4 regions of the Paenibacillus sp. CF095 genome follow, and region 2 is predicted to be linked to each of the others. Evidence: predicted binding sites of a transcription regulator. Region 2 holds the regulator's gene; each other region holds the start of a gene.
What was found. The regulator Rex, encoded in region 2, represses fermentation and respiration genes when NADH is low (regulators of the CRP and FNR family bind a similar motif). The targets are predictions, from matches to a motif close to TTGTGAAATATTTCACAA.
Positions count from the first base shown of each region.

Region 1: a site for Rex is predicted at 2,466-2,483, ahead of BLS69_RS08600 (cytochrome ubiquinol oxidase subunit I). Genes of this name have one in related genera too.
Region 3: a site for Rex is predicted at 1,876-1,893, ahead of pflB (formate C-acetyltransferase). Genes of this name have one in related genera too.
Region 4: a site for Rex is predicted at 1,253-1,270, ahead of adhE (bifunctional acetaldehyde-CoA/alcohol dehydrogenase). Genes of this name have one in related genera too.

Region 1 covers NZ_FMZN01000001.1:1,977,034-1,982,330, forward strand. Annotated here, with positions in the region: gene BLS69_RS08595 (cytochrome d ubiquinol oxidase subunit II) at 11-1,024, opposite strand; gene BLS69_RS08600 (cytochrome ubiquinol oxidase subunit I) at 1,024-2,388, opposite strand; gene BLS69_RS08605 (MFS transporter) at 2,788-4,182, opposite strand; gene BLS69_RS08610 (LysR family transcriptional regulator) at 4,296-5,177, shown strand; gene BLS69_RS08615 (GNAT family N-acetyltransferase) at 5,202-5,297, shown strand, end outside.
Region 2 covers NZ_FMZN01000001.1:1,056,104-1,061,400, forward strand. Annotated here, with positions in the region: gene dinG (ATP-dependent DNA helicase DinG) at 1-1,432, shown strand, start outside; gene BLS69_RS04760 (redox-sensing transcriptional repressor Rex) at 1,651-2,304, shown strand; gene BLS69_RS04765 (amidohydrolase) at 2,291-3,598, shown strand; gene BLS69_RS04770 (cell wall elongation regulator TseB-like domain-containing protein) at 3,638-4,168, shown strand; gene BLS69_RS04775 (hypothetical protein) at 4,470-4,997, shown strand; gene BLS69_RS04780 (AAA family ATPase) at 4,990-5,297, shown strand, end outside.
Region 3 covers NZ_FMZN01000001.1:872,785-878,081, forward strand. Annotated here, with positions in the region: gene adhE (bifunctional acetaldehyde-CoA/alcohol dehydrogenase) at 1-1,035, shown strand, start outside; gene pflB (formate C-acetyltransferase) at 1,976-4,234, shown strand; gene pflA (pyruvate formate-lyase-activating protein) at 4,324-5,076, shown strand.
Region 4 covers NZ_FMZN01000001.1:867,082-872,378, reverse strand. Annotated here, with positions in the region: gene adhE (bifunctional acetaldehyde-CoA/alcohol dehydrogenase) at 1-1,172, opposite strand, end outside; gene BLS69_RS03835 (Crp/Fnr family transcriptional regulator) at 1,603-2,319, shown strand; gene BLS69_RS03830 (hypothetical protein) at 2,407-3,120, opposite strand; gene BLS69_RS03825 (hypothetical protein) at 3,318-4,049, opposite strand; gene BLS69_RS03820 (winged helix-turn-helix transcriptional regulator) at 4,241-4,537, opposite strand; gene BLS69_RS03815 (ThuA domain-containing protein) at 4,869-5,297, opposite strand, start outside.

The DNA of each region.
Region 1 (5,297 bases), 920 kb from region 2:
CGCTCCTCCTTTATTTTTTCCCTTTCACATAATCCGCATCAAACAGGAACAGTTTGAAGACCAGAATCAGAGAAGGAATTAACAGGCACAGCCCCCCGATAAACACAACGACTAGTGCAAAACCCATCGTTGGCGGTGTGGCGCTGCTCTGAATGGTGATGTATGGATCAAGAATGTAAGGATATTGCCCAATCCCGTAAGCAAAAAAGGCTGTGAAAAATTGCAGCATGATGCATATAAAAGCTAAACCGTAACGGCGTCCGTTATATAACAGCCACATGGCAATCATGAAAAATGCAACGGAAAGCGCCAGCAGCCACCATAAATCCATCATATTTTGAAAATGACGCTCATTGTGTTGACCTAAATATATAAATGCAGTCAGCGCGAGAATAATGGTCGGTGTGCTCCAGAACAAAGCATAGTTCCGCATCAGCTTCAATGCCGAATGGTCCTCTGCGCGAGAAGCGTAAAATGTGAGAAATGATCCGCTAATGAACAATACGGACACGATGGCTAGACCAACGATGCTCCACGATAATGGATTCGTAAACAGCGCCCAGTAATCCAGGGAAACGGTATCCCCTTGCTTCAAAATAAAGCCACCTTCTGAGAGGGTCAGTGCCACTGACAATGACGCTGGAATAAGCAACCCGGTAGCCCCGTATAAAAACAGATATACGACGTTATTTTTGGAACCATAATTCTCGAAAGCATAGAACGACCCACGAATAGCAAGTAAAATGACGGCAATACTTCCCGGAACAAGCAGCGCGGAGCCATAATAGTAAGCAGTATCCGGAAAGAATCCAACGATGCCAATATAGAAAAAGACAAAAAATACATTGGTGATCTCCCAGACAGGTGATAGATAACGGGAGATCAGACGATTAATCAGGTGATCCTGCTTTGTCAGGCGTGCATAAAAGGCGAAGAAACCTGCTCCAAAATCAATAGAAGCTACAATAAGATAGCCGTACAAGAACAGCCAGAGTACGGATATACCAATCAATTCATAACTCATCAGGCCTGATCCCCTTTCTTGGCTGGTTGATCATGCTTCTGTTCCAACCATTTCTCCATCTCAAGCTCCGCAGGATTATTATTGAACAGACGTCTCAATACGAGAACACAGATGACGCCGAGCACGATGTATAGAAGCAAGAAGACGAAAAATAAAATTCTTACACTCGGTGAAGAAGTAGCAGCCTCTTCCACTCGCATATAACCTCGGATGATCCATGGCTGCCGCCCGATCTCTGCATAGAACCAGCCCATTTCAACAGCCAGAAAAGCAAGCGGTGCACTAAGTGCAACCATACGAAGCATCCACTTGTTAAACTGATTACGTTTCTTCCAAAACACAAACAGGAAGTACAGACTTGATATAGCAAGTAGAGCAAATCCAATTCCAGCCATTAGATCAAACAAATAATGCACAAGTAAGGGCGGGTGTTCATCTGGTGGAAATTCATTCAGCCCGGTAACCTGAGCGTTAAAGTCTCCAAAGGCAAGGAAACTGAGCAGTTTCGGCAAATGAAGAGCGCCTATAATTTCATGTTCTGCATTCAGCCATCCCAAAAAAATCAAATCCGCTCCGCTTTCCGTCTCGAAATGCCACTCGGCAGCTGCGAGCTTCTCAGGCTGATGCTCAGCCAAAAACTTGGCAGACACATCTCCAGCTAAAGAATTTAATAAACTGAATACCAGCACAACGGCCATCATGAGATTCAAGCCTTTTTTGTGGTAGGCCGACACTCCTTTTCTCAGCATCGCAAAGGCTGCTATTCCGGCTAACAGAGCAGCTCCTGTCAGATAAGCCGAGCTTAATACATGGAATACTTTGGAGAACGTCGCCGTGTTCAACATCGCTTGCACGGGGTTCACTGCCATGAATTGACCTGCTTCCATGACAAAACCTTCAGGCTGGTTCATGAATCCGTTCACTGTTGTAATAAAAACAGCAGACATGCCTGCCCCGGCGACAATCGGAATAGTCAGCAACCAGTGGATATACGGATTTTTGAACCGATCCCACGTATACAAGTAAATTCCCAGGAAGATGGCTTCAAAAAAGAACGCGAACACTTCCATAAATAGTGGCAGTGCAATGACATTCCCGGCCAGCTTCATAAAATTCGGCCATACCAAGGCCAACTGCAGTGATATCGCTGTGCCTGTCACGACGCCAACCGCGACAGATATGACAAACCCTCTGGACCACCTCTTTGCCATAAGTATGTAATGGTGATCCTTCTTCCGAATGCCGATGAACTCTGCAATAGCAATCATCAAAGGTACACCGACACCCAGCGTTGCAAAAATCACGTGGAATCCCAGCGTCAAACCAGTCACTAGCCTGCTCCATAACACCGTATCAATAGCCATTCTTTGTGTTGCCTCCTTTCAAACTCTGTTCATTTTTGTAACATTCAATATCAGCTTCGGCCAAGCTCAATGCAGAGTTGCGAAAAATTTCACAAAGTTAGGTATGACGATATCTTGCCACACCTATAATGCGTTTACTCCTGTAGGCCCCCGATAATAACACGCATTGGATGCCTATTAAAATCTGATATTGATGCACTTAAAGTACTAACCAAGCCTATTAATCAAAATTATTATATCTTTATTTTTACCTAATTCAATCAAAGACACGTCTTCTACCCTAAACGTTCAAGAAAGGATCAACTCTTTCTGACAACTTGGTGAAAAACAAAAAATACACCCAATGGAGCTATTGATTCATTGGGTGTAAACGTGCTATTGCACGGCAGATTCGCTATTTTACTTGCTTACTTGCTCCGGACTCACCGCACCTGACTCGCGACGTACGCTCATGATGATCAGTGATGCAGCTAATACCGTAAGGATGATTCCAAGCATCTGAAATCCTGTCACATTAAATGTATCTCCCATAACAATTCCAATCAATAACGACGATAAGATGGTTCCCAGGTAGCGTGATGTATTAAAAATACCCGATGCGACACCGATCATTTCTTTGGGTGTGCTTTTGAACAGAGCTGCTTGCATGCCGACCGCGTTTAGGCCGTTACTTATTCCAAATAAAGCTAAGGCAACAATGACAATGAAGATTGGAGAAGTTTCGTTCATAATAACGATCAATATAGAGCCAAATGTCATTAAAGAAGCGGATACAATCAGAGCTGGCCGTGATCCTGATTTGTCAATCCAGCGCCCTGCGATCGGTGCAATAATGACTGAACATAACCCCAAAGCTAGCATGCTCATTCCTGTATGAACTTCGTTGAGATGACGTACCTGCTTCAAAAACGTAGGAACTCCAAAAAAAAGTGCGTAAAACAGGATGTTCACCAGCATGTATTGCACATTCACCCAAGTCATCTCGGGATATGAGGCAAACGTTCGCAGAGGGATAAAAGGCGTGCCTGCTTTTAATTCATGTCGGATGAACATGACGAGTGCGATTAACCCGATCCCCCCTGTCAGCAGATGCCATGTTGAAATATCTCCTGTGGAACTTACTGAAAGTAAACCGATGAGCAGAGTCACCAAAGCTACCGTAAACATCAGGATACCTGGTGCGTCAATTAACGCAAGCCATTGCCGAATGGACATGTGACCAGAGATAGACGGAGATTGCTCGTCCTTCGGGATTGTTTTCCAGGCGAACCAAAAGCTTGCCATGACAAACGGAATATTAACGAAGAATATGCTCTGCCAGTCCCACCAATGAATCAATACTCCACCAATAAAAGGTCCAACTGCAGCCGCTCCTGAAAGGAATATAGCCAAGGCGGACAAGGCGGAGGCTTGTTTTTCAGTCACGTTCATTCTGACAATCGCCATTCCAACGGCCACCATCATGCTTGTGCCAATCGATTGAACGATCCGGAATACGATGAGCCACGAAAAACTGGGAGACCACGGAGCTAGCATGGACGATACAAAAACAATAACAAGACCCATGAGGAAGATCTTCCTGCGGCCAAACAAATCACTACACTTGCCCATAACGGGTTGAGCGACAGCACTGGCAATGTAAAATGATAAAATAATCCACGAAACGGCTGTAAAATTAAGTTGATACACTTGTTGTAGCCTGGAGATTGCCACCGAAATCATGGAGGAATTCAACGGATTCAACATAATTCCAAGTCCAACAGCTAACATCAATCCTTTATTTCGAACGTTCATTGGTGCACCTCTCTCTCTCTCTTCTGCTGTTATCTTACTTGAACGTATTCATTTATTCCAACGCATTATATGTTATGATTTGATGAACTAGAAGGAATGAAGGAATGGTGCAAATGGAACTTCTTCAACTAAAATATTTCCTGACGGTGGCCCGATGCGAACATGTTACGGAAGCTGCGGGAAAGCTTCATGTCACGCAATCCTCCCTGAGCAAAACGATACAACGATTAGAGGACGACCTTGGAGTCCCTTTATTTGATCGAATCGGGAGAAAGCTGCGACTAAACGACTTTGGAAGAACATTTCTTCAACGAACTGAAAAAGCCTTATTTGAATTGGAACAAGGAAAGCGGGAAATCGCTGACCTCTCCAACCCGGATCAGGGTACACTGCAATTGGCGGTGACTACGGCAAGCACATTGCCAGGCATACTGCGGGAATTCCGAAAAAACAAGCCGGATATTCAGTTCCATGTGCAAATGGTTTCGTTAGAAAACATGTCCAGACTTCTACATCGAGGCGAGGTGGACTTTTGTCTCTCCTCCCCTCCGATTCAAGGTGACGATATCGAATGTCAGTTATTATATGACGATCCGATTGTAGTCGCTGTTCCTATGGGTCATCGATATGCAGACCGAACCAGCATTCAATTAACCGAGCTTAAGGACGAGTGGTTTGTTGGGGTGAAGCAAGGGTATGGGGTTCGTGATATGGTAGATTCCGTATGTCAATCCGTTGGTTTTGTACCGAAGTATGTGTATGAAGGTGATGAGCCTGCAAGATTAACAGCCCTTGTTGAAGCGGAGATCGGTCTCGCGTTTATACCTAGCACAGCCAGAAACCCGCATGAGCGCATTAGATATCTTCAGGTAGAGGAACATCAACTCGTTCGGGAAATCGCTCTACTTTCGCACAAAAACAGGTATATTTCCAAAGCCGCTTTAGAGTTTCGCAGCGTAGTTATGGACTATTTCAATGCTATGCCACGAGCATAAATTCAATCCAGAGGAGATGTCATTTTGATATTAAAACCAGAAAAATTTGATCATATTTCAGAGACAGAACGGCTAGTCATCCGACCATTACAGAAAGACGACTATGAAAATTGGTTATAT
Region 2 (5,297 bases):
CGCTGGTAAACATCTTGGAATGCATATGAAATATTTCACCTTGGTTCATACACTGACCCGCCTGTTTAAAGACAGTCGTAATGGTCAGCTGCCTATGCTTCGTTCCCAGTTATCCGGGCATGAAAATTCGGTTCAATGGGGCTCCATGGTGGATCAGATGTTCCCGCTGGCTGTTGAGGTCAAGGAACTGTGGGATCGTATGAGCGATGCCTTGTTCGGTTTGTTGCCTGAACGAAGTGATGCTTCACCGGGAGAGACGGGGCAATTTTCACTGCGTCTGAAAGCTTCTCAGAAACCTGCAAAATGGCAGGAGTTGCAGGATCTGGAGAACCAGATCTATGTGACTCTGGGCGATTTGGTTCGCAAAGGGGACAAATTGCTGCTTGAGGTGAAAGAGGATCAGGATGATTATCAATCGGATAGTCTGATCACGGACATTACAGGATTGCTGAAAGATCTGACCACATTGAAGGAGAATCTACGTTTCTTCATGCGTATGGATGATGCCAAAACGGTGTACTGGATGGAAGCCAGTGGTCAGTTCCGAAGTAAATCTCTTCAGCTGTATGCTGTACCTGTAGATGTCAGTGCACAACTTAAGGATTTATTTTTTGATAAAAAGAAAAGTGTTGTACTTACATCGGCTACGCTTTCGGTAGATAAGTCATTCCAGTTCATGATTGAACAACTTGGCTTGCAGGAAGCTTCCGAGAATAATCGGTTGTTAACTTCGATGCTGCCATCACCTTTCAACTATCGCGATCAGGCACTTCTGGTGATTCCGCGTGATTTCCCGAGTGTGAAGGGCAGTGTGGGTGATGCGCACTTTGTTAATATGCTGGTGCGATCACTCGCAGAGACGGCAATTGCCACGCGTGGACGCATGATGGTTCTGTTTACTTCATACAAGATGTTGCGACAGGTCTATGATCCGCTGAAGGAAGCACTGTCTGGTAACGACATCTCGTTGCTTGGGCAAGGCGTTGACAGTGGAAGCCGCTCCAAGCTGACTCGCAGGTTCCAAGATGCCAAAGCTACGGTACTTCTGGGTACAAGCAGCTTCTGGGAGGGTGTAGATATCCCGGGAGAGGCGCTAACCTGTCTCGCTATTGTGCGACTGCCTTTCCAGCCACCGAATCATCCGTTGGTGGAAGCCAAGAGTGAGCTGCTTCAGGAACAGAAGAAAAATCCGTTCATGAAACTGTCCGTGCCGCAAGCGGTCATTCGTTTCAAGCAGGGATTTGGCCGGTTGGTGCGTACAGCGAAGGACAGAGGAATTGTCATTGTTTATGATACACGGGTGATTGAAGCGTACTATGGTAAATTCTTTTTATATTCTTTACCTGGTCCCAAAATGGAACACATGCTCACGGAGCAGATGGTTCCACGAATTACCGAGTGGTTGGAAAAACCTGCTAATGAACAAAAATAATGGTTGTTTTGTTCGTTATATCATTGCATGACACTATCGTTTGGCGTTAAACTTTATTAGATATTTCCGTATCCGATTAAAGCAGTTGCACGTAAGAACTTATAACCTAAATTACAAGGAGCATTCTGTATAAAATGTCACGTTTATCTTTGAGTTTATACAGGATGCTCATCTTTTCATCTATTATTTTATCGTGGCCTTGGTAAGGGGGAGCAAGAATGAAATCGGATAAAATTTCGGAAGCGGTGGTACGCCGTCTGCCTGTATACTTGCGTTATTTGAACGAGTTGCATCAGCGTGAGGTGGCTACTGTTTCTTCTCAAGAGCTTGGACAGAGGCTGGATCTGAATCCGGCCCAAATTCGTAAAGACCTGGCTTACTTCGGTGATTTTGGTCGTAAAGGGATCGGGTATGATGTATCTTATTTGATTGAGAAAATTCGTCACATTCTCAAAATCGATCAGCAAATTAATGTAGCTCTGGTAGGCGCGGGTAATCTCGGTCAAGCCTTGTCCAACTACAACGCATATCTGAAAGACAACATGAAGATTGTTGCTGTATTTGATGCATATGGACCGAAAATTGGTAGCCAAATCAACAGTTTGACGGTAAAACCAATGAATGAATTGACGGAAGCGGTTAAAACGGAAAACATCCGCATCGGTATTATCACGGTTCCGGATACGGAAGCCCAAAATGTTGCGGATCAGCTTATTGAATCAGGAATTGAAGCGATCCTTAATTTTGCACCAACAATTCTAAAAACACCGCCGCATATCCGCATTCACCATGCTGACTTTACAACGGATCTGCTTAGTTTGGCCTATTACTTGGAGACTGGAAAGGACGACGAGGAAGATGACAACAAATAGATGGGTAATTCACAACGGCAAATTTGCCGTTAATGAAGGCGGCACAACATGGAACGTGGTTCAAGGATACATGGTTGTCGAGGATGACAAGATTGTGCATATTGGTGAGACATTGCCGGATGGAGACAAAAATTGTACCAAAGTGGATGGAAAAGGACTGTTCTTCCTGCCGGGTCTGATCAATACGCATGGTCATGCAGCAATGTCGTTGCTCAGAGGGCACGGAGACGATCTTGCGTTGCAAGTATGGTTGCAGGAAAAAATGTGGCCGATGGAAGCGAAAATGACTTCAGAAGATGTATATTGGGGAACTTCCCTATCGGTGCTTGAAATGTTGAAAGGCGGAACTACAGCTTTCCTGGACATGTACGATCACATGGATCAAGTTGCCAAAGTTGTGGAGCAATCAGGCGTTAGAGCAGCACTGGCACGTGGTGTAATCGGGCTGTGCTCGGAAGAAGAGCAACTGCGGAAGCTGGAGGAGTCGGCAGCGTTTGCACGTGAGTGGAATGGACAGGCAGATGGTCGCATTACAACCGTAATCTCGCCACATGCACCATATACATGCCCTCCTGACTACATAGAGAAGCTTGTGCAGGTTGCGAACGACCTGAACCTTCCTCTCCATACACATATGTCTGAAACGCTTCGTGAAGTGGAGCAGAACGTGGCTGATTATGGACTGCGTCCTGTGGCACATCTGGAGAAACTGGGCTTTTTCTCCCGTCCATCCCTGGTTGCACATGCGGTGCATCTGAATGACGAAGAGATTGAAATTTTGGCCCGTCATGATGTGGCTGTATCCCATAACCCGGGAAGTAACCTGAAACTCGCTTCCGGTGTTGCGCGGGTTCCTGCGTTACTGAAAGCAGGAGTTACCGTGTCACTCGGAACAGACGGACCGGCAAGCAACAACAACCTGGATATGTTCGAGGAAATGAGACTGGCTGCATTGATCCACAAAGGTGTATCTGGTGACCCGACGGCAGTGCCAGCAGGCGAAGCGTTACTCCTCGGAACGTCATACGGTGCCAAATCCATCTTCTTGAACAATACCGGAGCACTCCAGGTTGGCATGAAGGCTGATTTTATCGCTTTGGACATTGAACAGGCACATTTCTATCCACATACAGACCTGATCTCGCATACCATCTACTCGGCTTCTGCCAAAGATGTAGAGCACGTATGGGTGGATGGGAAACAAGTGGTGAAACACGGCGAATGTCTGACGCTGGATGAAGAGCGCATTTTGCGTGAGTCTCAATTGGCATTTGATGGTCTGCTTGCTCGTTAATTGCAGGACAGAGCATCATAGGGAAAGGAAGTTCGGCTTTTGAAGAAAAAAAAGAAGTGGATATGGATTTCGCTGCTTGCACTGGTTCTGATTCTGTTTGGACTTCAGCGTTATTACGTCTATGTCACACAGGACCAACGTAAGGAAGAAGCGCTCGCCATACAAGCAGCACAGAAGCAACTGGGCATTACATCCTATGATGAATTGCGCAAGTACATCTGGGGAGACAAAGAAGGCTCTGACAACATCTACTGGACACTGATCGGTAAAAATAAGGATAACCAGGATGTTATGGTCTGGGTTAAATTCGATGCAAACAATCAACCGGCTAAGGGTGCAAACGCTGTACACAGTGAGCTGCTGCAGAATGGCATGTCCGAAGCGCAGATCCGCAATCGCTTCAGTTCTGAAGTTCCTGCCGGCGAGATTAAGCGAATCATGCCCGGAGTTGTGAATGGAATATATGTGTGGCAAGTGTATTATAAAGACGGTACGCATAACCACTATCGCTTTTATCGTTTTAGCAACGGAGAACAGGTGGACCTGGTCTACACACTCCCGAACAGCTAGAACAAATAGAGTGACATAACTAGAGAATTAGAGAAATGAAAGAACCGGCAGACGGAAATCCGACTGAACCGGTTCTTTGTGTTGTCTGTAAACATTTTTGATTTAAATAGTTAAAATTAATAATTTATTCATATTTTCGCCTTCGAAAATGTATATACGATGTGATATACTCAGATATGTACTCAAAGTTACATTCAAAAACAAATAATCCTGTCGAAATTCTCGCAGGAGTCAATGTGCACATATTCGTATATACCAATAAGCCAGTAGGTTAGGCCAAAATCTGGGAGGGGTAATTCACTTGAAGCTAAAAGTATTGCCTATTGCTTTAACTGCCGTCATTTCAGCCGTTGTGTTGTTTGGAGGTTGGTTTGTATATCGTCAGGTGGCCGTGCAGAATCCGATTGAAAAGATGGTTACCCAGTACGATGGAGTCAATGACGTTCAATTAACTATTAACCGCAATGACGTACAATTGAAACTGGATCTGCAACCTGATGTTGATTTGGGCAGACTGGTACAATATATTCACAAAGAAGGACAGACGTTAATTGGAACACGTTCACTAAAGTTGGATGTTGTGGATCATTCCAGTGAAGCACTGGAAAGTTGGTGGGGTGATGCGATGTTTACCGTAGCTCAGGCGATGGAGAACAAGCAATACACCGAGATTACACCAACGTTGTCAAAGATGGCGACGAATGGAATTAAGGTAAATACAGCGATGGATGACAACAATGTATATGTCAGTCTCAGAGACGGAGATGCCAGCAAGTTTATTATTCTGCCGCGTGTGCCCGGTCAGATAGGAGTGTGGCCTAATGCCTAAGTGGACAAAAGAAGTTGCCATCGGATTTTTTCCCGTATTGATTATTTTTCTTGCTTTTACTGGTGTTAATATTGTTCCGATTCTGATTGCAGCGGTGTTTGTCGGAGCTTTGCTGTTCATGATGCAAATGCGTGGCGGAATTACAGTAGGCGCTGCACAGGAACGTAAACGGAAGAAAAAAGGACCTTCCAAGCTTACTTTTGAAGAAATTGGCGGACAGGACAGTGCCAAGCAGGAATTGCGTGAAGCGCTTGACTTTCTCATCAAACATGAAGAAATTCGGAAGTTCGGGATTCGTCC
Region 3 (5,297 bases), 180 kb from region 2:
CCATCGACAACAACGGTAGACCGCGGTACAGAAATGATGCGCCGCTTCCAGCCAGACTGCATTATCGCACTTGGCGGTGGATCACCGATGGATGCTGCCAAAGCCATGTGGTTGTTCTATGAATATCCGGATACGGACTTCAACGATCTGAAACAAAAATTCATGGATATCCGCAAACGGATCTACAAATATCCACGTCTCGGCGTAAAAGCGAAATTTGTAGCGATCCCAACAACATCCGGTACAGGTTCTGAAGTGACATCGTTCGCGGTTATCACAGATAAAAATCAAGGTAACACCAAATATCCATTGGCCGACTATGAGCTGACACCAGACGTAGCCATTGTTGATCCAGAGTTTGTATACTCCCTGCCTAGAACAGCCGTTGCAGATACAGGTATGGATGTACTGACGCATGCGATTGAAGCATATGTGTCTGTCATGGCAAATGATTACACGGATGGACTTGCGATCAAAGCCATTCAACTGGTGTTCCAATACCTGGAGCAATCGGCACTGCAAGGAGATAAACTGGCACGTGAGAAAATGCATAATGCTTCCACTATTGCTGGTATGGCATTTGCCAACGCATTCCTGGGCATTAACCACAGCTTGGCGCACAAATGGGGCGGTCAGTACCATACCGCACACGGACGCACCAATGCCATTCTGATGCCACACGTCATTCGTTACAACGCGAAAAAACCGACCAAATTTGCATCGTTCCCGAAATATTCGCACTTTGTAGCGGATGAGCGGTATGCCGAAATCGCCCGCATCTTGGGATTGCCTGCTCGTACAACAGAAGAAGGCGTAACCAGTCTTATCAATGCGATTCGCAAACTGAACAAAACATTGGGCATTGAAGAATCGTTCCAGGAAATCGGATTTGATGCCAAAGACTTTGAAGCACATGTGGATTATCTGGCAGACCGTGCCTTCGAAGACCAATGTACAACCGCCAATCCGAAGTTGCCGCTGGTAACTGAACTGGCTGATGTGTACCGCAACGCTTTCTACGGAAAGTTTGAATAACAAATTCAGAACGAAGTGTGCCTTACGGCAAGAAGATCAGGGTTCCCCGAGAGGGGAGCCCCGATTGCCGTCTTTCACACAATAACGAGAGGGCAGAAAAACAGAAGAGCGAAGCATCTGTTTTTCAGGATTTATTCTAAGATTTGATTTGCTCCGAGCATAGAGGAGCAAAGGTTCTTAAAGAGGTTACACGGAATCCGTGATGTGGCCGTTTGAGCCAGATGTTCACACAATAACGGAGGGCAGAAAAACAGAAGAGTGAAGCACCTGTTTTTCAGGATTTATTCTAAGATTTGATTTGCTCCGAGCATAGAGGAGCAAAGGGTTCTTAAAGAGGTGGCACGAAATCCGTGATCTGGCTGTTTGAACCAGATGTTCACACAAGAACGAAGAGGGCAGAAAAACAGAAGAGCGAAGCACCTGTTTTTCAGGATTTATTCTAAGATTTGATTTGCTCCAAGCATAGAGGAGCAAAGGGTTCAAAAGAGGTGGCACGGAATCCGTGATGTGGCCGTTTGAGCCAGATGTTCACACAATAACGGAGAGGGCAGAAAAAACTGAAGAAGCGGAGCGTTCGCCTTTATCCCCGGAATTTCCCCTTTGAAAAATAAAATTGAAAAAATCCGGGGATAACAGCGATCGGAAGTTGTTCTGCCCGCGCAGTGGCTAAGTGTGAATTTACCGGGTTCAATGGGACACAACGCAGGTGGAGTGAGTTAGTTCACTGACTTTGTGACAAAAATCACAGATGATGAAAGCCCCAAGACGTATACTGAAAATGTAAGAAAAACATTCATCCCGCGGTTCCGGTTCCCAAGTAGAGAGAACATGTTCCGGTTTATGTGAAACAATTCACATTAATCGCGGCTCTGGGCACACAATGCTACGAATGAAGCAAGATGTTATGTGTCCAGAAATCCAAATTAGTGGAGGGATTAAGATGTCGGTGATTGAAAAAGATGTCAAACAACAAACAGGCTGGAGAAACTTTACCAAAGGAACATGGACCAAATCCGTAGATGTGAATGATTTTCTGGCACACAACTTGTCTCCGTATTACGGTGACGAAGCATTTCTCGCAGGTGCAACCCAGAATACCAAAGAATTGTGGGAGATCGTATCTGATCTGACCAAAAAAGAACGGGATAACGGCGGTGTCCTTGACGTTGATGTGAACACACCAGCGACTATTGTTTCTCACCAACCCGGTTATCTGGATCAATCCAAAGAGCAGATCGTCGGCGTTCAGACCGATGCTCCGTTCAAACGTTCCATTCAACCAACAGGCGGAATCCGGATGATGATTGATGCATGTGAAGCATACGGCTTCGAATTGCCTCAAGGTGTCATTGATATATTTACGAACATTCGCAAAACACATAACCAAGGTGTATTCGATGCTTATACATCCGACATGCGTGCAGCGCGTAAAGCAGGAATTATTACAGGTCTGCCAGATGCTTACGGCCGTGGCCGGATCATCGGTGACTATCGTCGTGTAGCTTTGTACGGGGTAGACTTCCTAATTCGTAACAAAAAAAGTGAATTGAATGCACTCGAAGTTGATGTCATTGATGAAGATGTCATTCGTTTGCGGGAAGAGTTGTCTGAACAGATTCGTGCATTGCAAGAATTGAAGCAATTGGGCGATATGCACGGGTTCGATATTTCCTTGCCAGCGACAACAGCAAAAGAAGCGTTCCAATGGTTGTACTTCGGTTATCTCGCTGCGATCAAAGAACAGAACGGTGCTGCGATGTCACTCGGACGTGTATCTTCTTTCCTGGATATCTACATTGAGCGTGACCTGCAAGAAGGCATTCTGTCCGAAGAACAGGCTCAGGAATTGGTTGACCATTTTGTAATGAAACTGCGGATTGTCAAATTCCTGCGTACACCGGATTACAACGAACTGTTCAGTGGAGATCCAACATGGGTGACTGAGTCCATTGGCGGTATGTCTGTGAATGGTGAAACACGTGTAACCAAAAACAGCTTCCGTTTCCTGCATACACTGCACAACTTGGGTCCTGCACCAGAACCGAACTTGACTGTACTATGGTCCACGAAACTTCCAGAAGCTTTCAAAGATTATTGCAGTAAAGTATCCATTGAAACCAGCTCAATTCAGTATGAAAATGATGATCTGATGCGTCCAATCTACGGTGACGATTACGGTATTGCATGCTGTGTGTCGGCTATGAAGATCGGGAAACAAATGCAATTCTTCGGCGCTCGTGCCAACTTGGCAAAAGCTCTCCTGTATGCGATCAACGGTGGTCGTGACGAGAAATCCGGAGCACAAGTTGGACCTGAGTATCCTGCCATTACTAGCGAAGTGCTGGATTACAATGAGGTTATGAAACGCTTCAAACCAATGATGGAGTGGCTGGCGAAGCTGTATATGAACACCCTCAACGTCATTCACTACATGCACGATAAATACAGTTATGAGCGTATCGAAATGGCATTACATGACCGTGACATTGTACGTACGATGGCTTGTGGTATCGCCGGTCTCTCGGTTACAGCAGATTCACTGAGTGCAATCAAATATGCCAAAGTAAAACCAATTCGTAACGAACAAGGCATCGCAGTTGATTTCGAAATCGAAGGAGACTTCCCTTGTTACGGTAACAATGAAGACAGCGTAGACAGCATTGCTGTTGAACTGGTTGAGAACTTCATGGGCATGATTCGCAAGCACAAAGCTTACCGTAACGCAGTGCCAACACAATCCGTTCTGACGATCACATCCAACGTAGTATACGGTAAGAAAACAGGGACTACACCGGATGGTCGTAAAGCAGGTGAACCATTTGCTCCAGGTGCGAACCCAATGCATGGTCGTGACAAAAAAGGTGCACTGGCATCCCTTGGATCTGTAGCCAAATTGCCTTATGAACACAGTCTTGACGGTATTTCCAATACCTTCTCCATCGTGCCAAAAGCATTGGGTAAAGAGGAGACTACACGTAAATCCAATCTGACTGCGATGATGGATGGGTACTTCGGTCAAAACGCTCATCACCTGAACGTTAACGTATTTGATCGTCAGCAATTGATTGATGCGATGGATCACCCGGAAAACTATCCGCAACTGACTGTACGGGTATCCGGATATGCGGTTAACTTCATTAAACTGACTCGTGAACAACAGTTGGATGTCATCAACCGTACGTTCCATGGCTCCATGTAAGTAATTTGCAAGTAGAAGACCGTTAGAGCAAGGCATTCCAAATCATATTAAACGCACAGCGGATGCGGATACAGAAAGGAAGAGGCAGCATGGTTAAAGGACATATTCATTCACTCGAAACTTTCGGGACGGTTGACGGCCCAGGCATCCGCTTTGTGCTTTTTATGCAAGGATGTCTACTCAAATGTCAGTATTGCCACAACCCTGATACATGGGCGCTGGATGGTGGAAAAGAAATGACACTTGAGGAGGTACTGGCTGAAATTGAGCCTTATCTATCCTACTACCGCAGCTCTGGAGGCGGACTCACGATATCTGGCGGAGAACCAACGTTACAGGCCCACTTTGTAGGGGAAATCTTCAAAGAAGTGAAGCGCCGCTGGGGATTGCATACGACACTGGACAGCAACGGATTTAACGAACCGGAACGGATTCACGATCTGTTGGATCACACAGACCTGGTTCTGCTGGACCTCAAACATATTGATGATGAGAAACACATCAAGTTGACAGGCAAATCCAACGAGAGAACGTTGAAAACGGCCAAGTGGTTATCGGAGCAGGGCCGGAAAATGTGGATACGCCACGTGTATGTGCCTGGCATTCATAACGAGGAAGAGGATCTGCTTAACCTCGGACGGTTTATTGGGACATTAAATGGCGTCGAGAAGTTCGAAATTCTTCCATACCATCAGATGGGGATTTACAAATGGGAAGCGCTCGGTAAAGTATATCCACTGGATGGTGTTCCTTCACCAAGTGAAGAAGAAGTGGAGCGGGCGTATCGCCTGATCGAACAAGGTCGCCAGGAAACGGCTGGTGTGGCTTGTTCAGGTAAGTAATCTAACCTTTATATATAGTAAAAACAATCAATCAAGCAGTCCTTGCGAACATGTTTCGCAGGGGCTGTTTTTTTGCTGATATCCATTGTAAATGCAAGATTATGGGTCCAGTGAAGGATTTTATCCCTCCATTGATGAATTGTCATCCTTACGATGTAAGCTCCGGCTTTTTATAATCAGAGTGTAAAGCCAAATGCTCAATATCTTGAGGAGGGTCAACC
Region 4 (5,297 bases), 190 kb from region 2:
ATCACTTCTTCATTTGTGGAGTGGATAACCGAGGAGTGACCCATGCCGCCAAAAGCAACCACTTCTGCTGCACGCTCAATACCCTCTGCTGCCGTTTTAACTTTGTAACAAGCCAGTACCGGACTTAATTTCTCAGCCGACAATGGGAATTTTGTACCTACCCCTTCAATCTCGGCCACGAGAATTTTGGTGCCTGTTGGAACTTCAATACCGCACAATTTCGCAATGCTTACCGCAGATTGACCAACAATCGCCGGGTTCACCGCACATTTCTCGGCATTAATCGCACCTGCTGTCAATTTTGCTGCTTCATCTTTGTTAACAAAGTAACAGCCATTGGCTATCATTTTTTTCTTCACTTGATCAAAGATAGGTTCTTCAATGATGACCGCTTGTTCAGAAGCACAGATCATGCCGTTATCGAAAGATTTGGACAGGATCAAATCCGTCACTGCCTGATTGATATCTGCGCTTTTCTCGATAAAGCAAGGTACGTTACCCGGTCCTACACCCAGTGCAGGTTTACCACAGCTGTACGCTGCACGTACCATGCCTGATCCGCCTGTTGCCAGAATGAGAGCCACATCATTGTGATTCATCAGTTCGTTTGTACGATCCATAGAAGGATCATCAATCCACTGAATACAATCCGCTGGTGCACCATGTTTCACAGCCGCTTCCAACAGGATTTTAGCAGCTTCCCGGCTACAATTCTGTGCAGATGGGTGGAAACCAAAGATGATTGGGTTACGCGTCTTGATGGAGATCAGTGCTTTAAACATCGTTGTTGATGTTGGATTCGTAACCGGGGTAATCCCCATAATAATACCAACCGGCTCCGCAATTTTCTGGAAGCTCTCATATTCGTTATCTTCAATCACACCTACGGTTTTGTCATACTTAATGCTGTGGTACACATATTCTGTTGCAAATATATTTTTGGTGATTTTATCCTCATATACTCCGCGGCCTGTTTCTTCTACGGCCATCTTGGCGAGCATCATGTGTTTATCCAGACCCGCAAGCGCCATCGCTTGCACAATCCGGTCAATCTGCTTCTGGTCCATCTTCATGAATGCGGCGTGTGCTTTATTCGCTTTGTCAATTAACGTTTGAATATACTGACCTGCTGTCGGTTCTTTTGCTGGGGCGACTTCGTTCTTTACAGCCATCTCCCTCATCCTCCTAAAGGTTCGTATTAGTTTGTCTCTCTCGTTTACATTCACATCGTAACATGACAATAAACTTAATTATGTGATTTTTTTCACAAAGTATAACAAATTTAATTTAAGTTTTGTAGTGTCCTTCATACGACCATTTTCACTTTCTATTTAAAATATAGGGCTATAAAATTCATCCTCTCCATTAAAAGTGAATTTTATCACAATGTTTGAAATTTCGTCATTTTTGCCCCCTTTCCTTCCCCCTCAAACGGTAAGATTAGGTATATACTGAACTTAAAAATTGAACCACCGCAATTTGTACCGTCCTTCCTCCCGGCCGAGATGACCCTGATCAGGACGGCAACGGTTTGCGGCGAACCTCGGAGGCTACTGCTTACTACAGAAGGTCGTCCGATGGACATAAAGGGGAGATAGACTTATGAGAGAACTAACAACTGTACTGGAAAAGCGCGGTAATACCAACTGTTTCTCGGAAGCAAATTTCAACCATCTGCTGGTTACCATGAAAGATAGAACTTATCCGGAAGGTACACATCTGTACTGGGAAGGCGACATCTCTGACAAACTTTATTATATGAAACGGGGTCGTGCCCAGATCACCAAATCCACGGATGAAGGCAAGGAACTGATCATGTACATGTATCAATCCGGTGATATGATTGGCCAGGCTGATCCCTTCTTTGGCTCTAAACACAGCTTCTCAGCGGAAGTTCTGGAGGATAGTGAGATTGGTGTACTGGAGCATAAAGACTTGGAGATGTTAATCTGCCAGCATTGTGACTTTGCGATCGACTTTATGAAATGGATGGGCATCCACCACCGGTTGACACAGACCAAATTCCGGGACCTCATGTTATATGGCAAACCGGGTGCACTCTGCTCCACCCTCATTCGGTTGTCGAATTCGTATGGTGAGCCTCATGGGGAGCATGTCATTATTCACAAAAAAATCACCCACACGGACCTGTCCAATATGATTGGAGCCACTCGTGAAAGTGTAAACCGCATGTTAAGCGATCTGCGCAAGAAAGATGCGATTGAATATGACAATGGCATGATTGTCATCAAAGATCTGAAGATGCTGCAAGGGATCTGTCACTGTGAACTTTGCCCGAACGAGATCTGTCGTATTTAATATTTGAATATGTTAATCGGATATTGCTTATATATTATAATGAAAAAAGCCCAGTTCTCTAAAAAGAGATTGGGCTTCTTGGTATACTTAGGATGCATTGGTCAATTCAAGCTTTACCGCATCACGTGGATTCAATTTCATGTCCAGACCATTTTCCATTAATTCTTTGTCATTCACCATAATGACCCACCGCTCATTCATACGAGGCGTGACATTCTCGACCGAAACGACAAATTTGTTATTCTCAGACATTCTTACAATGCCGCTGGACTTCAACACATCGCGAACTGTGCACTCTTGAACGTAGACGCCGGCATATTGACGATTAAGGGTTGGCATAATGTTTCCACCGCTAACCTTGAGTAACGTTGTCTGATATGCAACGCCATCCCCCCCACTGTCAGCGGCTTTCACGTAAATGATCACTTCATCTTTGGCATGAAGTTCCATGTCCCAATCTTCCTGCTCAATATCCTTGCCATTTAATTTGACAGCCCAGCTAAGCGAAGAATCCAGAGAAACTTCACCGACGGATTGAATCCGTTTGCCATCTGCCGTAAAATCAACCAGTCCGCTATTGAGTAATGCTTTTTTGAGTGTCAATCCCTCACTAAAATCTCGCTTAATGGACTTTGTTGCATCAGGCAAAAACGTACTGCCATCTACAGCCACTGTGATCGTATTCGCTGTTTCTGTCTCCTTGACAATTGGCTGCTCAGAAGGCTGTGTCTCACTACAACCAGCCAAGATCGCCAGTAGGAGCATACATACACCTATGTAACCGGGGATTTTCTTCATCATGTAGGTAACACCACCCTGCGTAAAATCATTCACCCTGTTGTCCATAACCTCTATTATGGCACAACTTTCGGCAAAAAAAAGTGTCAAAGCCGTTACTTTTATAGGGTGTCCCCTCCAAATAGGGCTTGTACAAGAAAGAGAGCCTGCACACAGGCTCTCCAATCTAATTCATTTTTATGTTCGAATTGGTTACGTTATCACTGGACACTAGCCTGCATATATGTCCGTCCTCCATCGCCATCTTTCAGATATGGATTAAGCCCGAAGAACTGCTCCTCAGATACATATACACCTGTCAGCAATCGACCTTCAAGTAATCCACCATCCACCTGTACACAACATGAAGGTGCGTCTACATACTCCTGATATAGCGGAATCTGCCCATATTGTTGATGGACCTTGAATACCTTGCCTTGCTCGTGCAAAGGCCGTTCCGAGAAATAGGTAGGCACAATATAACGGGCAATGACATCCAGTTCCTGCACGCTATAAAAGGGTTCATCCCCAAGCCATGGTGCAAACATTCGAATCTTCTCATATTGAGACCAGACAACCGCCTGAATCAGCATTTCTGCCTGAACCAACCGACCTTCTCCCACATCCAGAACCAACCGCTCACCATGGATGGTATCTTCCATCTGAGAAGTCTTTGAATCAGGTTGTCCCAGCTCACATCCGATACACTTCCAGCCCCTGGACGTTTGAATCCATTTTTGCAGCACCGCCGGAGCTAATCTCGGACCATCGCTGTTCACAGAATGCGTATTCACTTCGGCAAGATCATCCATAACCGAACGGGAATATGCTGTGCGCTTAAACAACTCCGCAGCTTTTTTGTAAATCAGATGTACCTGAATGGATGCGCTCTCAAGTTCTGCAATATCTTTTTTGCCGTAGCGTACTTCACGGGATAAGCTTTCTTCTCTCATGACAAGTGGGCCTCCTTCGCTCCGGCCGTCTGTGGCCATTTTCTATAGATTATACTACAACTCATGACAACATGTGCATAGCCCAAGAGAAAAACGCCGATCCACGTTATACTTAAGACAAAAACCCCTGATTTCCACAGAAATCAGGAGTCTATGTCATTCATGCAACGAAAGTGGGTGATGCTTATACGTTAGTCAACCCACTTCTCAGCCCAGTCTTGAATTTGATTCATGACAGGCTGGAGCGCTCTACCTTTATCCGTCAGTTCATATTCAATACGAACCGGCGTCTCGGGATAGACGTGACGAACCAGAATACCTTCACTCTCCAGATCTTTCATCCGTTCGGATAACATCTTATCACTCATGGATGGGATCAGATTGGAGATATCCTTGAATCGCTTCGAACCACTCATCAATGTTTGAATAATTAAACCATTCCAGCGCTTGCCCAAAAAAGAAAACGCCGTTTCAAAACGCGGACACATCCGCAAGTCTTGACCTTCCACATTAATCACCTCTTTAGAGATCACTCAAATCAACTTACATTTTGTTAGTATATTTCATAATAACATATTTAAGCTTCAAAGAAAACGCCTGCAACTAAAAAGTTTAAATTTTAGAAGCATAACATCCAAAATGGATCATACATCCCAGTGTACATTACACGCTGCGTCGTAACCATGGGAAATATCGTATAACTTCCCCATAGTACTATCTTACCCAAAAAGAACCCAACTGCCACAGTCATCATTGACTCGGAGAAGGGTTCTTTTTGAATAAAACTTATAATTTCCATTTCACGATTGAGTTAGTGAATTAAACCAGCACGCCACCAAATGGTCTTACAGGTTCACTCTTGCCAAATTCCGGCTTAAAGCTGCGGGCAGGATATGCCCATTTCACAGCGTTGCTGATCACTCTTAATATTTCCGGCTTGTAATAGGTCGGATACGTCTCATGACCTGGTCGGAAATAAAAGATTTTACCTTCACCACGCCGGAACGTGCATCCACTCCGGAATACTTCTCCACCCTGGAAGTTGCTTACAAACACCAGTTCATCCGGTACTGGAATATCGAAGAATTCGCCGTACATCTCTTCTTTTTCCAATACAATCTTGCCTTCTATGCCATCCGCAATCGGATGAGATGGGTTAACACACCATACAATTTCCTGCTCGTCAGCTACACGCCATTTCAGATCGCAGCTTGTTCCCATCAGCGCTTTGAATGGTTTGGAGAAATG